2 regions of the Microbacterium keratanolyticum genome follow, and region 2 is predicted to be linked to the other one. Evidence: riboswitches for the same ligand, from Rfam matches in the RefSeq annotation. Region 2 holds a riboswitch; the other holds the start of a gene.

Region 1 (7,462 bases), 1.6 Mb from region 2:
CGGACGCCGAGGGCCGTCCGTCTCTCTATGACCGGATTGTGATTCCGGTGGTGGTGGGCAACGAGGACGGCGCGCATCACATCGTGGGGATCATCGCCCAGGCGCTCTCCGACGTCGGTTTCGTCGTCCCCGCGCAGGGCGGTGTGTACTGGAACGGCGAGGCGATGTCAGGCACCGACTTCATCGACCTCGATACGACCCCGGACAAGGTGCGCATCGCGTGTGCGGCCGCCGCCGCGAACGCCTCGCATCTTGCCAGGCTTCTTCGTGCGGATCCGTTCCCCGCGACGACGGAGCCAGCTCAGACAGCCTGAGCGAATCCCTGTTCGGCGCCCTCGGCGATGTGGGCGAGGTGGGCCGGGATCTCCCTGCCCTTCGACGCCATCGACTGGGCCCAGAGTCGGCCAGCACGGTAGGAGGAGCGCACGAGCGGACCGGCGAGCACGCCAAGGAAGCCGATCCGCTCGGCCTCCTCCTTGAACTCGACGAACTCCGCAGGCTTGACCCAGCGCTGGACCGGCAGATGCCGCGGCGAGGGCCGCAGATACTGCGTGATCGTGATGATGTCGCATCCGGCGTCATGCAGATCATTCAGCGCCTGCACCACCTCTTCCGGCTCCTCGCCCATGCCGAGGATCAGGTTCGACTTCGTGATGAGGCCCACGTTGCGCGCCTGAGTGATCACGTCGAGTGAGCGCTCGTATCGGAACGCCGGGCGGATGCGCTTGAACACCCGGGGAACGGTCTCGACGTTGTGCGCGAACACCTCAGGTCGCGCCTCGAAGACGACGTCAAGCAGGGTGGGATCCCCGTTGAAGTCGGTGGCGAGCAGTTCGACACCCGTGTTCGGGTTCTGTGCGTGGATCTGGCGCACGGTCTCGGCGTTCAGCCAGGCACCGCCGTCGGGAAGATCGTCGCGCGCGACACAGGTGACCGTGGCGTACCTCAGACCCATGCGGGTCACACTCTCGGCGACGCGGCGCGGCTCGTCGGTGTCATAGTCTGCGGGCTTGCCGGTGTCGATCTGGCAGAAGTCGCAGCGGCGCGTGCACTGGGAGCCGCCGATGAGGAACGTGGCCTCGCGGTCTTCCCAGCATTCGTAGATGTTGGGGCAGCCGGCTTCCTGACAGACCGTGTGGAGGCCCTCGTCTTTCACGAGCGAGTGCAGCGCCGTGTACTCGGGGCCCATCTTCGCCTTCGTTCGAATCCATTCGGGCTTGCGCTCGATCGGTGTCTCGGCGTTGCGGATCTCCAGTCGAAGAAGCTTGCGTCCGTTGGGTGCCGTGGCGGGGGAGGATCCGGATGCCACAGGGGTGCCGCATCCGCTCATGCTGCCGCCTCCGTCGCGTAGGCGGTCGCGAAGGCCGACGACACCGCATCTGCGATATCTGCAGGTGCGAGGTCTGCCCCGATGATCTCGCTGATCGTGGTGACCCCGGCATCCGTGATGCCGCACGGGATGATCCCGCGGAACCCGGCGAGGGTGTTGTTGCAGTTCAGAGCGAAGCCGTGCATCGTGACACCGCGCTGCACGCGCACGCCGATCGCTGCGACCTTGTCTTCGGAGAGCGGCCGGCGCACCCATACGCCGCTGCGCCCGTCGACCTGGTAGCCATCGACGCCGAGCGGAGCAAGGATGTCGATGAGGATCCGCTCCAGGCGCCGCACGTGCGCGACCACATCGACGGGTTCAGGCAGCCGCACGATCGGGTAGCCCACGAGCTGACCCGGGCCATGCCAGGTGATCTTTCCGCCACGGTCGACGTCGACCACCGGTGTGCCGTCCTGCGGACGCTCGTGCGACTCGGTGCGCTTGCCTGCGGTGTAGACGGCGTCGTGCTCGAGGAGGAGAAGGGTGTCAGGCCGGGTTCCGGCGACGACCTGCGCGTGCACATCTCGCTGCAGGGCCCACCCGTCGAGGTACGGCACGAAATGCGGGGCCAGGCCCGCGGTGACGATGTCGAGCATGCGCGCTCCTTAGAACCGGATTTGTTGAACCGCGTCTAAGAATACATCTGCGCAGGTGGATGTCGACGCAGGCGCAGTACGTTAGCGGTATGACGAACGCACGAACGGGGCGACCCCGCGCGTCCTCACGCGAGACGCTGGCCGAGGCAGCCTGTGAGCTCTTTCTGGAGCAGGGTTACGACGCAACCTCCGTCGCCGACATCACGCAGCGGGCCGGCGTCAGCCGCTCCAGCTTCTTCAACTACTTCGCCAGCAAGAGCGATGTGCTGTGGTCGGGTCTCGATGCCCGCATCGACGTCGCATTGGCCGCTCTGAATGCGTTGGGGGCGGATGCAGACGGTCCGCGTGTCCGTGCCGCACTGGAACCGGTGCTCACCGATCTCGCCCCTGATCCGCTGACCCTCGCGCTCGGCAATGCGGCCGCCATGGGGCTGGAAGACGAGCTGCTGCGTGACACCGGCCTGCGCCACGCGCGCATCGCCTCGGCCGTCTCGGCCGCCGCGCGCACCTCGGGCATCGGAGCGATTCGCTCTGACATTCTCGGAGCCGCGATCGCAGCGGCCGTCCTCTCCTCGCTGCGGGTCTGGGCAGAGCGCGGCGCCGGGCACGCGTCGCTGGAAGCCCAGTTCGACGAAGCCCTGAGAAGCATCCACGATCTTCCCTGGGGCTGACCCGCGCCGCTGTCCTACCGGCGGCGCGGATCAGCCATGCTGCGGCTAACGCACGGCAGGGGTCGGGAGATACACCTGGGCGCCGGTGGCGCGGAACTCACGGCTCTTCTCCTGCATCCCCTCGCGGGCGGCGATCGTCGTCTGATCGGCGGCCGAGCCGAACTCCTTGCGGATGTCCTGACTGATGCGCATCGAGCAGAACTTCGGCCCGCACATCGAGCAGAAGTGCGCGGTCTTCGCAGGCTCCGCGGGCAGGGTCTCGTCGTGGAACGCCTCCGCGGTGTCGGGGTCGAGCGAGAGCGCGAACTGGTCGCGCCAGCGGAACTCGAAGCGCGCCTTGGAGAGCGCGTCGTCGCGCTCCTGCGCTCCCGGATGTCCCTTCGCGAGGTCTGCGGCGTGGGCGGCGATCTTGTACGTGATGACGCCCGTCTTCACATCGTCCTTGTTCGGCAGCCCGAGATGCTCCTTCGGGGTGACATAGCAGAGCATCGCGGTGCCGTAGCGGGCGATCTCCGTCGCGCCGATCGCGGAGGTGATGTGGTCGTAGCCCGGGGCGACATCGGTGACCAGCGGTCCGAGCGTGTAGAAGGGAGCGCCTTTGCAGAGCTCCTGCTGACGCTCGACGTTCTCGCGCACGAGGTGGAACGGCACGTGTCCCGGACCTTCGACCATGACCTGCACGTCGTACTCCCACGCGCGGGCTGTGAGCTCGGCGAGGGTGTCGAGCTCCGCGAACTGGGCGGCATCGTTCGCGTCAGCGACGGATCCGGGGCGCAGCCCGTCGCCGAGCGAGAAGGCGACGTCGTAGCGCGCGAAGATCTCGCACAGCTCATCGAAGTGCGTGTAGAGGAAGTTCTCCTGGTGATGGGCGAGGCACCATCCGGCCATGATCGAGCCGCCGCGGGAGACGATTCCGGTGACGCGATCTGCCGTCAGAGGCACGTAGCGCAGCAGAACACCGGCGTGGATCGTCATGTAGTCGACGCCCTGCTCGCACTGCTCGATGACCGTGTCGCGGAAGATCTCCCAGGTGAGCTTGTGCGCCTGGCCGTCGACCTTCTCGAGCGCCTGGTAGATCGGCACCGTGCCGATCGGAACGGGGGAGTTGCGGATGATCCACTCGCGCGTTGTGTGGATGTCATCGCCCGTCGAGAGATCCATGACGGTGTCCGCGCCCCACTGGGTCGCCCACTGCAGCTTGTCGACCTCTTCTGCGATCGAACTCGTGACGGCGGAGTTGCCGATGTTCGCATTGATCTTCACGAGGAACGCCTTGCCGATGATCATCGGTTCGGACTCGGGGTGGTTGATGTTGTTCGGCAGGATGGCGCGGCCCGCCGCGATCTCGCTGCGCACGAGTTCGACATCGCAGCCCTCCCGCAGAGCGACGAAGCGCATCTCGGGAGTGATCAGCCCCCGGCGGGCGTAGTGCATCTGGGTGACACGCCTGCCCTCTCGGCCACGCCGCGGCACGGGGCGTTCTCCCAGCCATTCCTCCGACGCGCTTCCACGCCGGACCGCCGCGCGACCGTCGTCGAGCAGCGTGCGCTCGCGACCCGCGTAGCTCTCGGTGTCGCCGCGCGCTTCGATCCATTCGGCCCGGAGTCGCGGCAGGCCGACCAGCGGATCGCTTCCGGCGCCAGCCGTGCGGTACACCTGCACGGGAGCATTGGGCTCGCCGCCGGGCGAATCGTCCAGGGAGATCTCCGTCACCGGAACGCGGATGTCGTGCTCCACATCCGCGACATAAGACAGAGAACGGGACGCAACAGACGTGCTCATATGAGGCTCACTTCCTTCGCCGGCATTACCCGGACAGGTTCGACGGTCGCAGGCCGCGTCAGCCCGATCTCAGCCCATGCGTGGGCCCCCGTGTGGTCACAGGCACGCTAGCATGGCGTCGCGCCGAGCCCGGACTCCGTGACCGGCCGAATGCTCCTCTAGAATCAGAAGCACCATGGCTACCTTTGGCACGCTTTCCGATCGGCTTACCGAGACCTTCCGCAACCTGCGCACGAAGGGCAAGCTCACCCCGGCTGACGTCGACGGCACCGTCCGCGAGATCCGTCGTGCGCTGCTCGACGCTGACGTCGCGCTCGCCGTCGTCAAGGACTTCACCGCCAAGGTGCGCGAGCGCGCACTCGGCGATGAGGTCAACAAGGCTCTGAACCCGGCCCAGCAGGTCGTGCAGATCGTCAACGAAGAGCTCATCTCGATCCTCGGCGGTGAACAGCGCCGTCTGGAGTTCTCGAAGACCCCGCCGACGGTCATCATGCTCGCCGGTCTCCAGGGATCCGGTAAGACGACGTTCGCCGGAAAGCTCGCGAAGCAGCTCGAGGGCGAGGGACACACCCCACTCCTCATCGCCGCTGACCTCCAGCGTCCGAACGCCGTGAACCAGCTGCAGGTCGTCGCGGAGCAGGCGGGCGCCACGATCTACGCGCCGGAACCGGGCAACGGCATCGGCGATCCCGTCAAGGTCTCCCGCGACGGCGTCGAGCACGCCCGTCGCCACCAGCACGACGTCGTCATCATCGACACCGCCGGTCGCCTCGGTGTCGACGCCGAGCTCATGAAGCAGGCCGCTGACATCCGCGCTGCCGTGCAGCCCGATGAGGTCCTCTTCGTCATCGACGCGATGATCGGTCAGGACGCCGTGAACACGGCGAAGGCCTTCCAGGAGGGCGTCGACTTCACGGGCGTCGTCCTGTCGAAGCTCGACGGCGACGCGCGCGGTGGTGCCGCGCTCTCGGTCGCATCCGTCACCGGCCGCCCGATCATCTTCGCGTCGACCGGTGAAGCCCTCGGCGACCTCGAGCCCTTCCACCCCGACCGCATGGCGAGTCGCATCCTCGACCTCGGTGACATCCTCACCCTCATCGAGCAGGCGCAGAGTGCCTTCGACGAGGCCGAGGCGGAGAAGCTCGCCGAGAAGCTCGCGACCGAGACCTTCACGCTGGAGGACTTCCTTGAGCAGATGCAGCAGCTCAAGAAGATGGGCTCCATGAAGAAGATGCTCGGGATGCTCCCGGGTATGGGGCAGATGAAGCAGCAGCTCGACGACTTCGATGAGCGCGAGATCGACCGCACCGAGGCGATCATCCGCTCGATGACGCCGGGGGAGCGCCGAAACCCCAAGGTTCTCAACGGTTCGCGTCGTCTGCGCATCGCCCGTGGTTCGGGCATGACCGTCACCGACGTCAATCAGCTCGTCGCCCGCTTCGAGCAGGCCGCGAAGATGATGAAGACGGTCGCGCGCGGCGGCACCCCGAACATCCCCGGTATGGGCCCGATGCCCGGAATGGGGCGCCCCGGTGCCTCGGCGAAGCGCGGAAAGAAGGGGGCGAAGAGCAAGGGTGCATCCCGCTCGGGCAACCCCGCCAAGCGCGCCGCCGAGAACTCCGGTATCGCGGCGGCCTCCACGCCGACCGGTTCGGGTTTCGGTCTCGGCGGAGCCAAGGCGCCGACTGAGGCCGACCTCGCCGAGATCCAGAAGCTCTTCGGGAAGAACTGACTCAGGGGCGTGCGGCGACCAGCGCCGCGTGTGCGGATGACCGCCGCGCCGCGAACGGTCCGGCGATGAGAGCTGCGGCGACGAGTGCCAGCCCCAGGCCCTGAATGATGGTGAACGACTCACCCGCGACGAAGACGCCCAGCAGGGTGGCGACGATGGGCGAGAGAAGCACGAGCAGCCCGGGGATCACGACCGGGAGCAGCTGGATTCCACGGAACCACAGGGTGTACGAGGCGAATCCGCCGACAGCGGCGAGCCACACGTAGCCGACGACCGCAGGGGTATCGATCGTCTGCGGCACACCCTCCAACCCTAGTGTCAGCGGGAGCAGAAACAATCCTCCTGCCGTGAGCTGCCATCCTGCGTAGGCGACCGCACCGACGCGCGGAGGTCGTCCCCATTTCTTCGTGAGGATGATGCCTGCAGCCGTCGCGCCGACGCCCGCGATCGCGGCGACGATGCCGAGCGTGTCCAGGCGTGAGGCCGGTCCGAGCACGATGAGGGCGACGCCGGTCGTTCCTGCTGCTGCGGCGATCACTGCGGTGATGCGGGGGCGATCCTGCAGCACGAGCGCTCCCAGAGGCAGAAGGATCAGGGGCTGTACCCCGGCCACGGCCGCCGCGGCGCCGCCCGGGAGCCTCTCCGCTGCGAGAAAGAGCAGGGGGAAGAAGGCTCCGATGTTCAGGATGCCGAGGACTCCGGCCCGAAACCACCACGTGCCCTGGGGCAGTGCGCGGCCGATCGCGAGCGCGATGAGGCCCGCAGGCAGTGCACGGATGAGCGCGGCGAAGAGCGGATGTCCCGCTGGAAGCATCTCCGTGGTCACAAGGTACGTGGTGCCCCAGGTGATCGGGGCGAGCGCGGTGAGAGCGATCGTGGAGGCGCGGTTCATATGTTCAGCCTCGCTGTCGATTGGCGATGAGTACAACGCATTGTTGTCATCTCTTTCATGAGGAGAGATCATGTATCCGTGGAACTGCAGCAGATGAGATACGTCGTCGAGGTCGCGGAGACCGGGAGTTTCACTCGAGCCGCCGAACGCTGTCACGTCACGCAGTCGGCGCTCAGCCACCAGATCGCGGCACTCGAGCGGACGATCGGCGAACGGCTCTTCGCGCGGACGAGCAGAAGCGTGCGCCTCACGGAGTCCGGGGAGGCGTTCGTCGCGTCGGCACGCGTGGCGCTGGCGGCCGCGGAGAAAGCGGTGGAGGATGCGACGGCCGTCGCCGGACGTGTGACGGGAACACTTCGCCTCGGCGTCATTCCGACCGTGGTGGCTGTGGACGTGCCACGGGTGCTCGTGCGTTTC
Region 2 (7,462 bases):
CAGCACGATCGACGTCGCGCTGCCGGCCGGCCTGAGGCCCCTGCCGTCACCTATCCCGCGACGGACGGGCCCAGGATGAAGTTCCAGGTCCCGAAGACGACTGCCGCCGAGAGCGCAGCAGTCGGGATCATCACCGCGACCAGGAGCAGGATCGTGTCGCCGCGACCCCACCGGGACGGACGCGCCCACGTGCGTCGACCGCGTCCCCCGAAGCCGCGGGCCTCCATGGCGGTCGCGAGCGACGAACCACGGCGGATGGCGAGGACGAAGAGGGCGAAGGCCATGCCCAGGCCCCTGCGGATGCGCCCCTCGTCGGCGACGCCCCGTGCGCGACGGGCAAGCGCGAGCGCCCGCCAGTCGTCGGCGAGGAGACCGAGCATCCGGAGCCCTGCGAGCGCACCGATCACGAATCGTGCGGGCAGGCGCAGACGCTGAGCGAGATCGTCGGCAAGGTTGGTCGGGTCGACGGTGGAGAACAGCACGACGGCAGGCAAGCCGATCGCCAGCACGCGCAGGGCTGTCGCCGCCGCGAGCGAAAGAGATCCTTCGCTCACGCGCATCACGAGCCACTCGAAGTAGATCGTGCCGCTCGTTGCGCCGTACAGCGCGATCGTCGCGGCACTGAGGGGGGCAGCGATCCAGAGCACGGCGGTCCGCAGCCAGAACTCACGCGGGCGCAGACCCGACATCAGCAGCAGCGGTACAGACAGCAGCAGGGCGACCGACGCCGAGAGCACGTCGATCGACAGGATAAGCGGTACCGAGATGAGCAGCGCGGCCGCAAGCTTCGCGAGTGCGCTGCGTGGCGCAATCGGTCCGGTGCGCACCACACGGCCGGTGTCGTGCGAGAGCAGGTCGGTCATGCCCCCACCTCAATCCGACGCGCGTGCAGTGCACGCAGCACCTGCTCATCGTGCGAGATCACCACGACGGCGGCACCCTCGTCGCGCAGACGGGCGATGATGCCGACGAGTTCCGCCCAGGTCTTCGCGTCCTGCCCGAACGTCGGTTCATCCAGTACGAGCACACGAGGGCGCGTCGCGAGGGCGGCGGCGACCGTGAGTCGGCGCTTCTCGCCACCGGAGAGCGTGTACGGATTCGCGGCGGCGAGTGCGGTGAGCCGCAGACGCTCGAGGAGGTCATCGACGCGCGCGTTGACTTCGTCCTCGGGCAGGGCGAGCGCCCTCGGACCGACCGCCAGCTCCTCACGCACCGTGCGCGCGAGGAGCTGGTGCTCCGGGCTCTGTAGCACGGTGCCGATGCGCGTGAGCAGGGCACGCGAGGTCCATCGGATCGGGTCGCCCTTGGCACCCTCCGCTAAAACCGCGGATGCCTCGACCCGCCCCGTCTCCGGTGCGATCAACCCGGCCAGGGTGAGACCGAGCGTCGACTTCCCGGCTCCGTTGCGGCCGACGATCCCGATGGCCTCGCCCGCGCGCACGGTCAGCTCGAAGGGGCCGGCGACCGGAACGCCGCGTCGCCGCGCCACGACGAGGTCACGCGTGCGCAGCAGCTCCTCCCCCGGTGTGGCGGCGGGCGGGGGCGGAACGGCGGGCGGATGCCCCGGCACCCACACTCCCGCAGCGGCGAGTTCTGCTCCCCGGGCGCCGAGCACGGCCTTCGGCGTGCCATCCGCGTGCACGACCGTCGTCTCGCCTTCCGTCCCGAGCACGATCACCCGATCGACGAGATCCAGCCAGGCGTCGATGCGGTGCTCGATCACGACGAGCGTCGCGCCCGTGGCATCCAATGCCGCCGCGACCGCATCGCGCACCTCGGTGACACCCTCCGGGTCGAGGTTCGCCGTCGGTTCATCGAGCAGGATCGCACCGGGCCGCATCGCCAGCACTCCCGCCAACGCGAGCCGCTGCTTCTGCCCTCCGGACAGCGTGGCGGTCGACCGGTCGAGCGGCAGATCGAGCCCGACCGCGTCGAGCGCAGCGTCCACCCGCGGCCAGATCTCGTCTCGCGGGACGCCCAGGTTCTCGCATCCGAACGCCACGTCGTCCCCGACGCGCTCCAGAATCGTCTGCGTGTCCGGATCCTGCAGAACCATACCGACCCGGCCGTGGGCCTGTGCGGCAGGCACCCCGTCGACGAGCAGAGCGCCGAGCTCTTCTCCCTCATCCGCGCCGCCGAGCACACCGCCCAACCCCTGCAGGAGAGTCGACTTGCCCGATCCCGAGGCGCCGAGCAGCAGCACGCGCTCCCCCGGTTCGATCCGCAGCGTCACCTCGCAGAGCGCCCACCGATGCCGGGTCGCATAGCGCCAGCCCCAGGCCTGCGCCTCGAGCGCGGCTGGGGTCGGCGCCGCCGCACCGCCCATGATCAGACCCGGGCGGTGGCCGCCCGCCCGGAGGCGAAGCGGTTGAGTGCACCGGTCGCCGCGAGACCGCGCGCGATCAGCCAGGCCCCGAGGCCCGCGATGAGGGCGCCGGAGACCGTGGTCGAGGCGATGTAAACCGTCGTGAACAGGGTGTCGGCACCCGCGTACCAGAGGATGCGGTCATTGATGCCACAGGCGAGTCCCGCACCGGCACCCGCGAGGATCGCGACCGGCAGACGCCACACGCCGTACAGGAAGATGAGGAAGATCAGCTCGGCGCCGAGACCCTGAACGACGCCGGAGACGATAGTGAGCGGCCCCCACTGGTTTCCGATCAGGGCGGAGATGACCGCAGCGACGAGCTCGGTGTACAGCGCCGCACCCGGCTTGCGGATGATGAGCCCACCCAGCACGCCGGCGATCAGCCACGGACCGGCCAGCAGCCCCTGAAGGCCTGGCAGCAGCGGCTTGAGCAGGGTGCTCGGCGCCTCGTATCCGACGTTCCAGAGCAGGAAGATCACCGCACAGGCGACGGCGATGACGCTCGCGACGACGATGTCGACGACGCGCCAGCGCCAGAGTTCCGGACGACCGAGGCCGAGACGTGTGGGCGTGACAGTAGACATTGTTTCTCCTCCCTGCGCTGGCATGACCCAGATCAGGTTCGACGGTCGAAGCGCTTTTCGCTTCCTCTCAGCCCGGATCACCGGACTCCCGTGGTGTTGAGGTCATCATATCCCGCCGCGCATGGCCGCAGACCGCGCGTGCAGACGACACAAGGGACACGTCCATTACGTTAGGACGGTGACCACCGACACTCCCGAGGCTGCGGCTGACCCCGCAGCTGCGCCTCGCATGGACGCTCCCGCCAGCGCCGATGCTCCCGGGACCCGCGCCGCGCTGCGCGCGCAGCAGACGGGAGAGTTGCCGACCCTCGTGCCTGCGGGCCCACCCGCAACCGCCCCGGCCTCTGCCGGACGTCCCGCGCTGAGCTGGATCGACGTCGCTGCCGTTGCGGCAGGCTCCACGCCCACGCCGCCGGCTCCCCTGACCGGCGCTGCCGCCGGTCCCGCGCTGACCGCCGGGGCTCCGCGGCGCTCGTTCCTGCGATCGGGAGTCCTGCCGCCGCTCGCCGTGTTGGCAACGACCGGCATCGTCTATGCCTCCGCCATGGCGCTCTGGCCCCTACACGAGGTGGCGCCGACGATCGACGCCGCGACCTACGCACCCGAGTCCGCCGCACTCGCGACCATCACGTGGCCGGCCGTCGGCAGCGCCGCTGTGGGGATCGAGGGCCTCTCTGCCGTGGCGTCAACGGAGGACGCGGCGCCCATGGCCTCGATCACCAAGGTCGTCACGGTTCTCGCCGCGCTGGAGCGCATGCCGCTCGGCCTGGGTGAGCAGGGACCCTCGTTCGCGTTCACGAGCAATGACAGCGAAGTCCATTGGGACTACCGGCGTGATGACCAGTCGGCACTCGACGTGCCGATTGACGGGACGCTCACTCAGTACCAGCTGTTCCAGGGCATCCTGCTCGGGTCGGCGAACAACTACGCCGATCGCCTGTCGGACGACATCTGGGGTTCCGATTCCGAGTTCGTGATCGCGGCAACGGCGTGGCTCCGCGATCGCGGAGTCACCGACATTCAGCTGGAGAACCCGTCCGGCATCGGCTGGGGCAACACGGCGACGCCGCGCGCGCTCCTGCAGCTCGCCGCTCTCGCGGAGAGCAACCCCGTCATCGCGGAGATCGTGGCGACCAAGGAGGCGGATATCCCCGGTGCGGGTCTCGTGACCAACACGAACAAGCTCGTACTGGAGGATCCGGGCGTGATCGGTGTCAAGACCGGCACAATCGGCGAAGATCCGGACATTCTCTACAACCTGCTGTCCGCGAAGGACATCGAGATCGATGGGACGACCGTGCGCGTGTACGCGTCCGTACTCGGGCAGGCTGATGGTGAGCAGCGCGTCGCCGCGAGCCGCTCGTTGTTCACAGAGGTCGAGGCCGCGCTGAAGGCGCAGCCGCAGACTGTCGCGAAGGGCGACGTGCTGGGCACGGTGCGGACGATGTGGGGCGCGGAGGTCCCCGTGGTCGCTGCGAAGGATGCCCGGGTCGTGCTGTGGAACGGTGCGGTCGCATCGACGGCGGGCTCTTACGCTCTCGGGGAGGACTGGACGCAGGGCGCGGATGCGGGGTCGCTGACGGTCACGGGCCCCCTCGATGACACGACGGTCGCGGCGGAGCTTGCGGAGGACATCGATGGCCCCTCCTTCTGGTGGCGACTGACCCACCCGCTGGAACTTCTGGGAATCGACGCACAGTAGCCGCATACGACAGCGGGTCCGCCCCCCGAAGGGACGGACCCGCTGTCGCGTTGGTGTGTGCCGGAGCGGCTCAGGCGCCGGTCGGGCTCTCGCCCCTGCCGCCGGATGGGGACGTCTCAGAGGCGGCGACCCCGACTTGCTCGACATCGACCGCGTCGCCTGCGACCAGAACCGGTGCCGACTCCGTGAGCGGATCTTCGACATCGGACGCCTGCTCGAACTGCGACTGGTACAGACGCCAGTAGGCGCCCTTCGCGGCGATGAGCTCTTCGTGGTTGCCCTTCTCGACGATGTCGCCGTGCTCCATCACGAGGATGAGGTCGGCGTCGCGGATCGTCGACAGACGGTGCGCGATCACGAAGGATGTACGGCCCTCTCGCAGCGCCGCCATGGCGTGCTGCAGCAGCAGTTCGGTGCGGGTGTCGACGGCGCTCGTGGCCTCATCGAGGATGAGGATCGAGGGCTGCGACGCGAACGCGCGCGCGATCGTGATGAGCTGGCGCTCGCCGGCCGAGACGTTCGAGGCGTCCTCTTCGAGGACCGTGTCGTACCCCTCGGGCAGCGAGTGCACGAAGCGATCGACGTATGTCGCCGCGGCAGCCTGCTGGATCTCCTCGTCGCTGGCCGCCTCGTTGCCGTACCGGATGTTGTCACGGATGCTGCCCGCGAACAGCCACGGGTCCTGCAGCACCATGCCCGTGCGCGAACGCAGGTCGTGGCGGGTCATCTCGGAGATGTCCTGCCCGTCGAGCAGGATGCGCCCGCCGTTCAGTTCGTAGAACCGCATGATCAGGTTGACGAGCGTGGTCTTGCCCGCCCCCGTCGGTCCGACGATCGCGACGGTCTGCCCCGGTTCGACCCGGAACGAGAGGTCGCGGATGAGCGGACGCGCAGGATCGTACGCGAACTCGACGTGTTCGAACTCGATGACGCCACGGCCACCTGTCACAGTCGGCGCGTTCTCGGCATCCGCGTCCTGTTCCTCGGAGTCGAGGAAGTCGAACACGCGCTCGGCCGATGCGGTACCCGACTGCACGACCGCTGCCATGCCGCCCAGCTCGCTCAGCGGCTGGCTGAACTGCTGCGAATACTGGATGAACGCCTGAACGTCACCCAGGCGCAGGTTGCCGCCGGCGACCATGAGGCCACCGAGCACGGCGATGCCGACGTAGGTGAGGTTTCCGACGAAGGTCATCGCGGGCATGATGATGCCCGAGAGGAACTGCGCCTTGAAGCTCGCCTCGAAGAGCTCGTCGTTCTCGTGCTGGAAGCTCTCGAGGGCTTCCTTCTCGCGTCCGAACACCTTCACGAGCGCGTGACCCGAGAACGCCTCTTCGACGCGGGCGTTGAGGCGACCGACCTTTCGCCACTGCAGGCCGAAGGCCTTCTGCGAACGCGGACCGATGATGCCGAAGATGACGCCCATGAGCGGCAGAGACACCAGGGCGACCAGGGCCAGCTGCCACGAGATCGAGAACATCATGATCAGGACGCCGACGACCGTGAGAACCGCGGTGAGTGCGCCGGACAGCGACTGCTGCATGGTCTGCGTGATGTTGTCGATGTCGTTCGTGACGCGCGAGATCAGCTCACCACGCTGCACCTTGTCGAAGTACGACAGGGGAAGACGGTTGATCTTCGCCTCGACGTCTTCGCGCAGGCGCCACATGGTGCGGACCATGATCACGTTGATGACGTAGCCCTGGATCCAGCTGAGCAACGCCGACGCGACGTAGATCGCGAGCACCGCGATGATGATCCAGCGCAGGGCTTCCAGGTCGACGCCGGCGCCGACCGTGAAGTCCTTCATCGCGCCGATCATGTTGGCGAAGTCGTCTTGCCCCGCGGAGCGGAGCATCTCGACGACCTGCGCCTGCGTCATTCCCTCGGGAAGACCGGGCACGCCGTCGGGGAAGCCGGGCGTCCCCTTGGGCAGACCCGAGGCCAGCACGTTGGACATGAAGCCCTCGTAGACGATGTTCGTCGCCTCGCCGAGGATCTTCGGTGCGATCACGGCCAGCACCACGCCGATGGCGCCGAGCAGGGACACGAAGCCGAACCACCATGCGGAGGGCTTCAGCAGCCCGATCATCCGCTTGAAGCTCGGTCCGAAGTGATCGGCCTTGCCAGGGGCGGGGCCGTCGAACATGCTGCCGCCCTCGAGGCGCGCCTTCTCGGCGAGCTCGGCTTCTTCCAGCTCGGCGGCGGTCAGGGGGACCGCGGGAACCGTGGCTCCGGAGCCGGCGCGGGCTGCCGCCATGCGCTCGCGCCGCGCGGCCTTCTTCTCAGCCTTGGCGTTCTCGCTCATGCGTCCACCCCCAGCTGCGACTCGACGATCTCCTGATAGGTCTTGTTCGTGGCGAGCAGCTCCTCGTGCGTGCCGACGCCGGCGAGCGTGCCGTCTTCGATCACGACGATGCGATCGGCATCCGTGATCGTCGAGACGCGCTGGGCGACGACGATCTTGGTGACGTCGGGCAATTCCCTCCACAGCGCTTGCCGCAGTCTCGCGTCGGTCGTGAGGTCGAGCGCCGAGAACGAATCGTCGAAGACGAGGATCTCGGGCTGGTGCACGATCGCACGGGCGATCGCGAGACGCTGACGCTGACCGCCGGAGACGTTCGTTCCGCCCTGGGCGATGCGCGTGTACAGGCCGTCGGGCATCTCTTCGACGAAGTCACGCCCCTGGGCGATCTCGAGCGCGGCCCAGAGCTCTTCGTCGGTCGCGTCTTCCCGGCCGTACCGCAGGTTCGACGCCACGGTGCCGGTGAACAGGAACGGCCGCTGCGGCACGAGCCCGATGCTCTT

What was found. A riboswitch is a leader RNA that binds a small molecule or an ion and turns the genes downstream of it on or off. The one in region 2 is predicted to bind thiamine pyrophosphate.
Region 1: another riboswitch for thiamine pyrophosphate. It lies ahead of thiC (phosphomethylpyrimidine synthase ThiC); the one in region 2 lies ahead of JOD62_RS08750 (ECF transporter S component).

What each region holds. Positions count from the first base shown of each region.
Region 1 covers NZ_JAFBBQ010000001.1:188,915-196,376, reverse strand. Annotated here, with positions in the region: gene JOD62_RS00980 (flavodoxin family protein) at 1-314, shown strand, start outside; gene lipA (lipoyl synthase) at 302-1,330, opposite strand; gene lipB (lipoyl(octanoyl) transferase LipB) at 1,327-1,968, opposite strand; gene JOD62_RS00965 (TetR/AcrR family transcriptional regulator) at 2,058-2,639, shown strand; gene thiC (phosphomethylpyrimidine synthase ThiC) at 2,685-4,421, opposite strand; TPP riboswitch at 4,416-4,523, opposite strand; gene ffh (signal recognition particle protein) at 4,597-6,153, shown strand; gene JOD62_RS00950 (EamA family transporter) at 6,155-7,045, opposite strand; gene JOD62_RS00945 (LysR family transcriptional regulator) at 7,124-7,462, shown strand, end outside.
Region 2 covers NZ_JAFBBQ010000001.1:1,823,474-1,830,935, reverse strand. Annotated here, with positions in the region: gene JOD62_RS08760 (energy-coupling factor transporter transmembrane component T family protein) at 51-863, opposite strand; gene JOD62_RS08755 (ABC transporter ATP-binding protein) at 860-2,326, opposite strand; gene JOD62_RS08750 (ECF transporter S component) at 2,329-2,952, opposite strand; TPP riboswitch at 2,945-3,054, opposite strand; gene JOD62_RS14880 (D-alanyl-D-alanine carboxypeptidase family protein) at 3,131-4,654, shown strand; gene JOD62_RS08740 (ABC transporter ATP-binding protein) at 4,725-6,914, opposite strand; gene JOD62_RS08735 (ABC transporter ATP-binding protein) at 6,959-7,462, opposite strand, start outside.